One region of the Sporofaciens sp. St.21A7 genome, then DNA from elsewhere that is predicted to be linked to it. Evidence: predicted binding sites of a transcription regulator. Region 1 holds the regulator's gene; the other holds the start of a gene.
What was found. The regulator Rex, encoded in region 1, represses fermentation and respiration genes when NADH is low (regulators of the CRP and FNR family bind a similar motif). The targets are predictions, from matches to a motif close to ATTGTTAANTANTTAACAAT.

Region 1 (5,035 bases):
GGTATAGTCGTTCAGCGCCTTCTCAAGGATCTCCTTGGAGGTGATGTCCAGATGGTTCGTGGGCTCGTCCAGAATCAGGAAGTTCGCCCGTGAAAGCATCAGCTTCGCCAGTGAAACGCGGCCCCGCTCACCGCCGCTTAAATCCCCGATCCGTTTGAATACGTCGTCCCCTGTGAACAGGAATGCCGCCAGCATGTTGCGTATCCTGGTGTTGGTAAGCTCCGGGTAGTCGTCGGAGATTTCATCGAAAATGGTCTTTTCCATGTGGAGTACATGGTGTTCCTGGTCATAATAGCCGATTTCGACGTTGGTTCCCAAGGTGAACGTCCCTGTGTCGGCAGGTAGTACCTGGTTCAGGATTTTCAGGAGCGTAGTCTTTCCCGTCCCGTTGTCCCCGATGACGGCGATATGTTCCCCACGTTTGATTTCAAAGCTGACATCCGTGAACAATACCTGATTGGGAAAAGATTTGCCAAGGGAATCTACGGACAGCACGTCATTGCCGCTGATACGCGAGGGTTCCAATGTTAAATGGATTTCGGTATTCATTTCGGCAGGTTTTTCTATGGGCTTGATTTTTTCCAGCATTTTTTCCCGGCTTTCCGCCCGCTTGATGGACTTTTCCCGGTTAAATGAGCGCAGTTTTTCGATGACTGCCTCGTGGTGTTTGATTTCCTGCTGTTGGTTTAAGTATTCTTTGAGCCTGGCTTCCCTAAGCTGCCTTTTTTTCTCGGCGTAGGCGCTGTAGTTTCCTGTATAGACCATGAGTTTCCCAAGTTCGATTTCTAAGATTTTCGTAACGACCCGGTCCAGGAAATATCGGTCATGGGAGACGATCAGTACGGCTCCAGGGTAATTCAAAAGATAGGTCTCAAGCCATGCAATGGAGTTTAGGTCCAAGTGGTTAGTCGGCTCGTCAAGGAGCAGGATGTCTGGTTTCGTAAGCAGGAGTTTCCCCAGAGACACCCGTGTCTTCTGGCCTCCCGAGAGGGTGGCTACGGGCTTGGAGAAATCCTCTTCGCCAAAGCCAAGTCCTTTGAGGACGCCTGTAATCTCGCTTTCATAGGCGTATCCATTATCACGCTCGAAAGCGGCGGTCAGCCTGTGGTAGGTCTCCAGACGTGCGGCAAGGGCGTCCCCTTCCAGAGATTTCAGTTCCAGCTCAATCGAACGGATCTGCTGCTCCATGGCGATAATGTCTGCCTTGGCCAGTTTTACTTCTTCATAGATGTTACTGCCGCTTACCATGTCCTGATGCTGGGCGAGATAGCCCAAAGTCTTTCCTTTGGTCAGGACGATTTCCCCGCCGTCTGTGGGGAGTTCGCCGACAATCATCTTGAACAGCGTGGTCTTTCCGGCGCCGTTTGGCCCTACGAGGGCGGCTTTTTCGTGGTCTTCTATATGAAATGAACCTTCCGTGACGATGACATTTTCACCGAAGGATTTGCAAAGTCCGTGGCATGCCAGTATCATGATGTCCCTCCTTTTTTGTGTTTCCTGTCTGTGGTTTTGGCCGATCAGACGTTGTAATTGAGTAAATGAGCCTGCTTTTTTGGCAGGCTGATACCCTTTCATTATAACGAAAATTATACAAAATACAACTAAAAGTTTGACTTTAATCTAACAATTCTATATAATTGGGTATTAGAAAGGAAATGGAAGGTGAATTAAAATTGGAAGAAAGAGAAATTTCCCAGGCAGTCATACGAAGGTTGCCCAGGTATTACAGATATCTTGGTGAGTTATTGGAGAACGGGGTAGAGCGGATCTCGTCCAATGACCTGAGCAGGCGGATGAAGGTGACGGCATCCCAGATTCGTCAGGATCTTAATAATTTCGGCGGATTTGGGCAGCAGGGATATGGATATAACGTGAAGTATCTTTATACGGAGATCGGTAAGATCCTGGGCTTGGAGGAAGATCACCGTATGATTATCATAGGCGCCGGTAATCTGGGACAGGCCCTGGCGAATTATGCGGCATTCGAGAAGAGGGGATTCATCCTGAAAGGAATTTTTGATGTGAACCCAAGGCTTGCGGGCATGACGATACGGGGCGTACCGGTTCGGATGATCGAGGAGCTTGGCGAGTTTGTGAAGGACAACGAGGTAGAGATTGCGGCTCTTACCATCCCTAAGGACCGGGCGGTGGAGGTGGCGGATCTCCTGGTCGCCAACGGCGTGAGGGCAATCTGGAATTTTGCTCACACAGATTTGAACCTGCCGGAGCATGTTATCGTTGAGAATGTGCATCTGTCGGAGAGCCTGATGCAGTTGTCCTATAAAATTAACAGGTTCAATGAGGAACACAAAAAGTAATGATTGAAAGACTGTATGGAAATTGCTTTTAGAAAAAGTATTTTTCATACAGTTTGTTGATTTTACCCGCTGTATCCTGCTGCCGTTTGCGTCCGGCCGGGAAGGTATGGGGAATAAGGAGGAACATATGCGATATCTGGTGAATGGCGCTCAGATGAAGAGGGCGGATCAGTATACCATCCGGGAGGTGGGAATCCCCTCCTTAGAGTTGATGGAAAGGGCGGCGGTTTCCTGTGTGAAGGTGATGGAGGAAGAAGGGCTTGACTTGTCAAGAGCCTGTATCGTCTGCGGCTCCGGAAATAACGGAGGGGACGGGTTCGCCATAGCGCGGCTTCTTTGGCAGAAAGGATACGCCCCGCTTGTATGCTTTGTCGGTAACGCTTCCCATTGTACGGAGGAGACGAAGCGTCAGATGGAGCGGCTCTTGGAAATCGGCGGCGAGATATGCAACGAATTTAAGGATGGTGAATATAGTATCATCATAGATGCTGTTTTCGGCGTAGGGCTTAGCAGGAAAGTCGAAGGAAAATATTTTGACATTCTGGAGAAGATGAACCGGGCGGGCGGCGTGAAGTTTGCCGTCGATATGCCGTCAGGTATTTCGGCGGATACGGGAGGCGTCCTTGGGACTGCATTCCGGGCAGACCTGACGGTCACATTCCAGTTAGAAAAACTGGGGCTTGTGCTGTACCCGGGAAAAGAGTATGCGGGGAAGGTGTCGGTTACGGACATCGGAATCCATACGGAAGGACTTTCCAAGGAATCTAGGCTTATGTATCTCTGTGAAAGCGGGGATTACAGAAAGATGCTGCCTGTGCGCAAGGCGGATTCTAATAAAGGGACCTATGGGAAACTGTTGGTGATTGCCGGAAGCAAAGGGATGTCCGGCGCAGCTTTCCTGAATGCAAAGGCGGCTTATCTCTCAGGCGCGGGACTGGTGCGGATCTATACGCCAGAGGAGAACCGGGTTATCTTGCAGCAGCTTCTTCCCGAGGCGGTTATTTCTACTTATACGGAGTACCGAAAGGAGGAACTGAAAGGGCTGCTTTCCTGGGCGGATGCAATCTGTATCGGTTCGGGAATCGGGACAAAAGAGACGGCGTGCAAGCTGTTAGAGACGACGCTTCAGAAGGCGGAGGTTCCTTGTCTGGTAGATGCGGACGGATTGAACCTGTTAGCGGGGCATTGGGAAGAGATGGAGTATTCAAAGGATGTGAAAACCCTTGTGCTGACGCCCCATATGAAAGAAATGTCACGTTTGGTTCGCAGAAGCGTGGGAGAATTGAAGGAAGGCCGTATGGGTATTCTGGGAGAATTCGTTGAAAGCCAAAACTGCACCTGCGTCCTCAAGGATTCCCGTACTGTGGTTGCCTCTCCCACAGGGGGAATGTATGTCAACCGTTCTGGAAATGCTTCGATGGCGAAGGCTGGTTCCGGCGATGTACTGGCAGGTATCATAGCCGGGCTTCTGGCACAGGGCATGGACGGCCACAGGGCGTCTGTGCTTGGCGTATATCTCCACGGCAGGTCGGGGGATTATGCGCAGGCTGCGAAAGGAAGTTATAGCGTAATGGCTCAAGATCTGCTATTATATTTGAGTGAGGCATTTAAGGAGTTAGAGTTTTGAGTAAGGCATATGTGCATTTGCGAAACTGTAAGTCGGAATCAGGCATTTGGGGAACAGGAGGCAGAAAATGAAGAATTATAGCAGAGTTTGTGCAAGGATAGACCTTGATGCGATAGAATATAACATGGAGATGATGCGGCAGAATCTGGACGAAGGTGTGAAGATCCTATCCGTAATTAAATCAGACGGATACGGTCATGGCGCCTTACAGGTGGCAAAATTTCTCTCTGATAAGGAGTATATCTGGGGGTATGCGGTGGCGGCCCTGGACGAAGGGATGATTCTTAGAAGAGGCGGGATTGAGAAGCCGATCCTGGTGATGGGTTGTATTTTCCCGGAGCAGTGGGAGGAAATGCTTGCCAGCGAGATACACATGACAATCTACGACAGCGATACGGCAAGGCGGGTGTCTGACTTTGCCGTGAACATGGGGAAGAAGGCTTTCATCCATCTGAAAATTGATACGGGCATGTCAAGGCTCGGCTTTCCGGCAAAGGAGGAGAGCATCGGCAGGATTGAGGAAATCAGCCGGATGCCGAATCTGATCATCGAGGGTATGTATACCCATTTCGCAAGGGCGGATGAGACGGATAAGTCGGATGCCAGAAGGCAGCTTAGGGAATTTCTGTGGATGAAGGAGCAGCTTTCCCGCCTTGGAGTCACGGCTTCTTATTACCACTGTGCCAACAGCGCAGGCATTATCGACCTGCGGGAGGCGGATATGGATATGGTGCGGGCAGGAATCGCTACTTATGGGCTGTATCCTTCGGACGAGGTGAGAAAGGAGCTGGTTCCCCTGCGCCCGGCCATGGAGCTTGTAAGCCATGTGGTCCATGTGAAATGGGTGGACGCGGGAACGCCTGTGAGTTACGGCGGTACGTTTGTCACGGCAAAGAGGACCAGGATTGCAACGATTCCTGTGGGCTATGGAGACGGGTATCCCCGAAGCCTGTCCAACAAGGGATATGTCCTGATACATGGGAAGAAGGCGCCCATTCTTGGCCGTGTCTGCATGGATCAGTTCATGGTTGACGTAACGGAAATCGAAGGGGTGGAGTTCGGCGATCTGGTGACGCTGGTGGGGCGAAAC
Region 2 (5,035 bases), 1.4 Mb from region 1:
AGCGTCAGCTGGAACACCTTCGGGATGTTCAGATACCCGGTCAGGATATAAGCCTCGCTGCCCCACGCGCCCGTCTCCACACACCCGGAAGAGCCGCCGCGCCTTGCGTCCTCAAGGTTCTTTCCTGCGTTAATCAGCTCCATAATCTGGGCTTCCGTATTGTAAAATGCAGGCTGTCCCCATCCTCTCCTGGAAACCTCGCAGGCTCTCTTTAAGAATTTTGCAGGAGTCTTCTTGCTGATGGTCACGTTCGAGTTGGGCTGAACCAGCTTCATCTCATCCATACAGTCCAGAATCAGGTAGCTTACGTTGTTCACCCCGTTACGTCCGTCCGGCGTCACTCCGCCTGTATTGATATTTGCAAAATCCGTATAGGTTGCGCTCTCCTTCAATGTAATGCCCACCTTCACCGGGGCAGGCTGGTTATAGAATTTCACCCACAGGCACTCTAAGAGTTCCAACGCCCTTTCATCGTCCAGGATTCCAGCCTCCACATCCCTCTCATAATATGGGTTCAAATGCTGGTCAAGCCTTCCCGGGCTAAATGCGTCCCATGGGTTCAGCTCTGTGGTGACGGCAAGGTGGGTGAACCAGTATAACTGGATTGCCTGCCAGTATGTCTGGGGCTTGTGCGCCGGAACCACCTCAAGGTTCGCAGCGATCTGAAGAAGCTCTTTCTTTCTTGTCTCATCCCCTTCTTTTTCTGCCATCTCAAGGGCAAGTTCATGATAACGCTCACCAAGGATGAGCACAGCGTCGCAGGAAATATCCATTGCCTTCAGCTCTTCGCATTTATTCACCGCATCCGGATCGTTAATGTAATCCAGAGCCTCCATGGTCTGACGGATCTTCTCCTTGTAGTCCATGTATCCCGTCGTAAATACCTGCTCCCCGCCACAGGTATGCCCCGGTCCTCTCTGCTCCATGAACTCAGTGAACATTCCTGCGCTGTAGCACTCATGCCATTCCGGGGTCATCCGCGCAAGGATCTTCTCCCTCATGCTTCTTCCCGTCCAGTATGGAATAATCTCCTCTGCCTGTAACTTCCGGTCTTCTTCTGTGGTGTGGAAGGATACCAGCTCACGCTCGCTCATGACCACCATGTCCTCTACGCTGTGGCAGCAAAGCTCCGGGAATGTGGGGGACGCCTGAGGATCTCTTCCCTTCTCTCCGATAATCAGCTCCCCGTCGCCTAAGTACAATGTCTTCTTAGAGAAATACTCTTTGAGAACCATCGCACGCATGACAGGGATGGAATATTTTCCATCGTTTTCTTTGTAAAAATCCGTCTCGATTTTTGCCCTTTCAAGGTCAATGTGAACCGGTGTCGTCACACTGAGTTCCCTGAGCTTCTGGATTCTTTCATTCATACCACGCTTTGCCATGTCCATTTAACCTCCTATTTTTGTGTTCTGGAACCCGGCTTCCTGAAAGAGCCGGACAAACTCTTCCATCTTGGCCCGTTCCGGTGCATGTAAATCTGTTCCCTTATATTCCATATCCAGCTTCGGATACTTGCCGCTCCCTGTATCGTGGTAGGGCAGCAGGTTAATCTGAGGCGGATGGATATCGTGTTCTTTCAGAAACGCTATGGTTTCCTTCATATTCTTCTCATTGCCGTTCACTTCTTTTATCACGGGAATCCGTATGTAGATTCTCGCCCCGTCCCTGGCAAGGCGGACCAGGTTCTCAAGAATCAGCTTGTTATCCACACCCATATATTGTTTATGGCGCTGTGAATCCATTACTTTTATGTCGTAGAGAAATGTATCCACATAAGGCAGGATTGCCTGAAACTTCTCGTATGGGACATGCCCGCAGGTGTCAATGGTAAGCGTCACATCCTGCTTCTTTAGTTCCTTTGCGGCGGCAAGGAGATATTCCATATCCATCGTCATAACCTCCCCGCCGGAAAACGTAACCCCTCCGCCGGAGTCTTCATAAAAAATCTGGTCCTTCATCAGCTCTTTCACAAGCTCTTTTACCGTATACTCACGCCCAACGACCTCACGGATTCCTGCCGGGCAGAAGTTCTCACACTTGCCGCACAAGGTACAGGCTTTACGGTCCAGTACAGGTCTTCCATCCTTCATTGTGATTGCCTGACTGGGGCAAATCTTCGCACATGCGCCGCAGCCTGTGCATTTCTCCGGATCGTACTGCATCTCCCTTTCATAACGCCGGGTCTCCGGATTGTGGCACCACTGGCATCTAAGCGGGCATCCCTTGAAAAACACAGACGTCCGGATACCGTCCCCGTCATGGACCGAGAACTTCTGTATATTCGTAATATTTTTCATCTCATAATCCTCTCATCAACCGCAGTACATCTGCGGAACAAACCAGCTTGTTTCCTGCACCCATTCTTATTTTAGACCGCAGTTTAAACTATAGTTTAAATATATCACCCTGTTACTATTTTGTCAATGAATTGATATTATATCTTTCATCCAAAAGTATCAACCGCGCATCCGCAGATAAAATAATAACTCTGGCGCACATACTCATGTGTACGCCAGAGTCTTTACTGGAACCAGAAGACACTTAGCCCTTGCCTGCCATCTGCTTCTCCTGCTGCTAAATCATCTTAAAATCCTGTATACATCCCAGGCAGATCAAACAGCGATATCTGGATATCCCTGCCCGACGTAACCGCCCGCTCCTTGATCACTTCATCGCCCCGCACATGCCCCACAAGGAGCGGGGAATCCGGGTCGTGCTGCCCATACTTGTTCCGGGCATTCTCCTGGCTTCCCGTGGCATAGCAATACTTACACCCATGGATGCAGGTGTGGTATATCCCAATATCCACGCTCTCCACACACCGGCACTCCTTACGCTGCCCGCCATCCTTTTTCAGATCCAGACGATATCCTGTCAGGCTTCTTATCTTCGCCTTATCAATACATGCACAGTGCCCAATCCCGAAACGCTCAAGATTCATCTTCTCCGCACAGGTAAAAAGCGGAAGGTTGTAACTTCGGGCAATCCTGCTAAGTCCCCCTGCCAGCTTCAGGATTTCATCCTCCGTAAGCTCCCGGAACGGGCTGCCCTTATATGCGTCCACAAAGCTGATGATACATCTTGTTGTCGCCTTGGCAAGCCACCTGCACATCAGCTCGAACTGCTCCAGATGATAGGATATGGTATACTTCTCCGTAAGCAGGAGCGGGTCGAACCGCCAGTCCATGCGTTCCCTCCCCAGTTTTTCGCTCATCAGCACAAAGGACGCCATCACGTCCGACGTATCCGCCAGATTCACCTCCATATCTGACTCATAGTCTGTGATTGTCACCTGAAAATAATACTCATAGCCCATCTCTTCAATCTCGCGCAGATACGGCAGCATAGGCCTTGGATTCTTCGTCCAGAACACGATACAATCCACCGTCTCAGGAGACAGGAAAATCCTTTTTATCTTTTTACGGTTATATGGATTCGGAACCAGCACTTCCCCGGCTTTCAGGCGGTTCACGAACCACTCCGGATATAACGCCGGAATATCCGTTCTTCTGCTAGCGCTGATTATCATTACTCAGTTCCAATCCTGCCCTGCCGTACACGGGCGTAAAATCCCCAAAATTCTTCTCGATCAGCCTGCAATACTCCTCAAAGGGTTCCGCGCCTTCAAAGGGTATCCTAAGAACGTCCCGGACTCCCTTGTAATACCACCCAATGATATGCTTGTCCTTCATGCGGAACCTGTTCCAGAGTTCTTCCCCCAGAACAGGATAATCCCTGTCGATATCCCGGATATTCGACAGCTTATCCGCAAGTCCGATCATCTGCACATCCCTGGGCGCATTCCGCAGGTGTTCAATCGTACTGAGCTTCCTGTCCATCCAGGATTTTGACTTATCCTCACTCTCCTGGGCGACAATCCTTGCCACCCGCTCCGAAAACTCCTGCGCCAGTATCCTCTGCGTCACCCCTTCACAGTCTTCAATCGTGTCGTGCAGCACAGCCGCACTGATTACCTCCTCATCCTTCGTCATCGTCGAAACAATATCCTTCACCTCCACCGGATGAACGATATACGGACGCTTCGTCCCCTTCCTAAATTGCCCTTCGTGTGCCTTAAATGCGAATTCGACTGCTCTGTCAATCATACTCTTACCTCTCTTAATGCCGCTACTCATCTAACAGGTTTTCTTCCTCCTCAATTCCTTCACGAAGCCTCGCTTTTTCTTTTTTATGGAATAAGTTAAATATACAGGGAACGACGAACAAAGTCAATACAGTTCCGTATATCAATCCTCCGATTGTCACCACGGCCATCGGCTGGACCATGTCCGCCCCCATGCCGAACCCGGCTGCCATGGTGGACAGGCCAAGGATCGTGGTCAGCGCCGTCATAACGATTGGGCGAAGCCTGGTCGTTCCCGCCTCCACAAGGGCTTCCCGCTGTTCCATTCCATTTTCAATGAGCTGATTGGCATAGTCAATGAAGACAATCCCATTATTCACAATAATACCCGACAGCATGACGAATCCAATCATGGCAATTACGCTGACCGGCATCCCGGCAATGTAGAGCGCCAGAAGCCCTCCGGTAAATGCAAGGGGTACGGTAAACATGACGATGAAGGGTGAGCGCAGGGACTGGAACTGCGCTACCATGATAAGATACATGAACACCAGCGCAAGGGCAAGCATCTTAAAGAGTTCCACCATCGCCTCCATAATCGTCTCATCCTCACCGGTCATCCTGACTTCATAGCCTTCCGGTACGCTGTAACCGCCTAAAGCCTTCTTCACCCGATTACTGACAAGACCGATATTATCCCCATCTTGAATCTCCGCCGTTACGGACATATAGCGGCTCTGGTCCATGCGGCTGATTGCCTGTAGGCCGGAGGCGTCCTCAAACGTGGCGATATCCCCAAGTTTTACCTCTTCTTTCGTCCCGTCCTGCTTCTGCGCCGTGACTGTAAGGTTCTTCACATCCTCGCGGGTCAGGCTTTCATTGGCGTCGTCCAGCACATAGACGTCGTACTCGTTGGTGTCCGTGGACAGCGTCGTTGCCGTCCTCGCC

Region 2: a site for Rex is predicted at 2,420-2,439, ahead of AC6I3O_RS06990 (trans-4-hydroxy-L-proline dehydratase activase). Genes of this name have one in related genera too.

The regions. Positions count from the first base shown of each region.
Region 1 is NZ_BAAGFN010000001.1:2,785,979-2,791,013, reverse strand. Features, by position in the region: gene AC6I3O_RS13685 (ABC-F family ATP-binding cassette domain-containing protein) at 1-1,473, opposite strand, end outside; gene AC6I3O_RS13680 (redox-sensing transcriptional repressor Rex) at 1,674-2,318, shown strand; gene AC6I3O_RS13675 (NAD(P)H-hydrate dehydratase) at 2,446-3,945, shown strand; gene alr (alanine racemase) at 4,013-5,035, shown strand, end outside.
Region 2 is NZ_BAAGFN010000001.1:1,382,305-1,387,339, reverse strand. Features, by position in the region: gene hypD (trans-4-hydroxy-L-proline dehydratase) at 1-1,385, opposite strand, end outside; gene AC6I3O_RS06990 (trans-4-hydroxy-L-proline dehydratase activase) at 1,392-2,300, opposite strand; gene AC6I3O_RS06985 (DUF1848 domain-containing protein) at 2,588-3,532, opposite strand; gene AC6I3O_RS06980 (HD domain-containing protein) at 3,516-4,109, opposite strand; gene AC6I3O_RS06975 (efflux RND transporter permease subunit) at 4,132-5,035, opposite strand, start outside.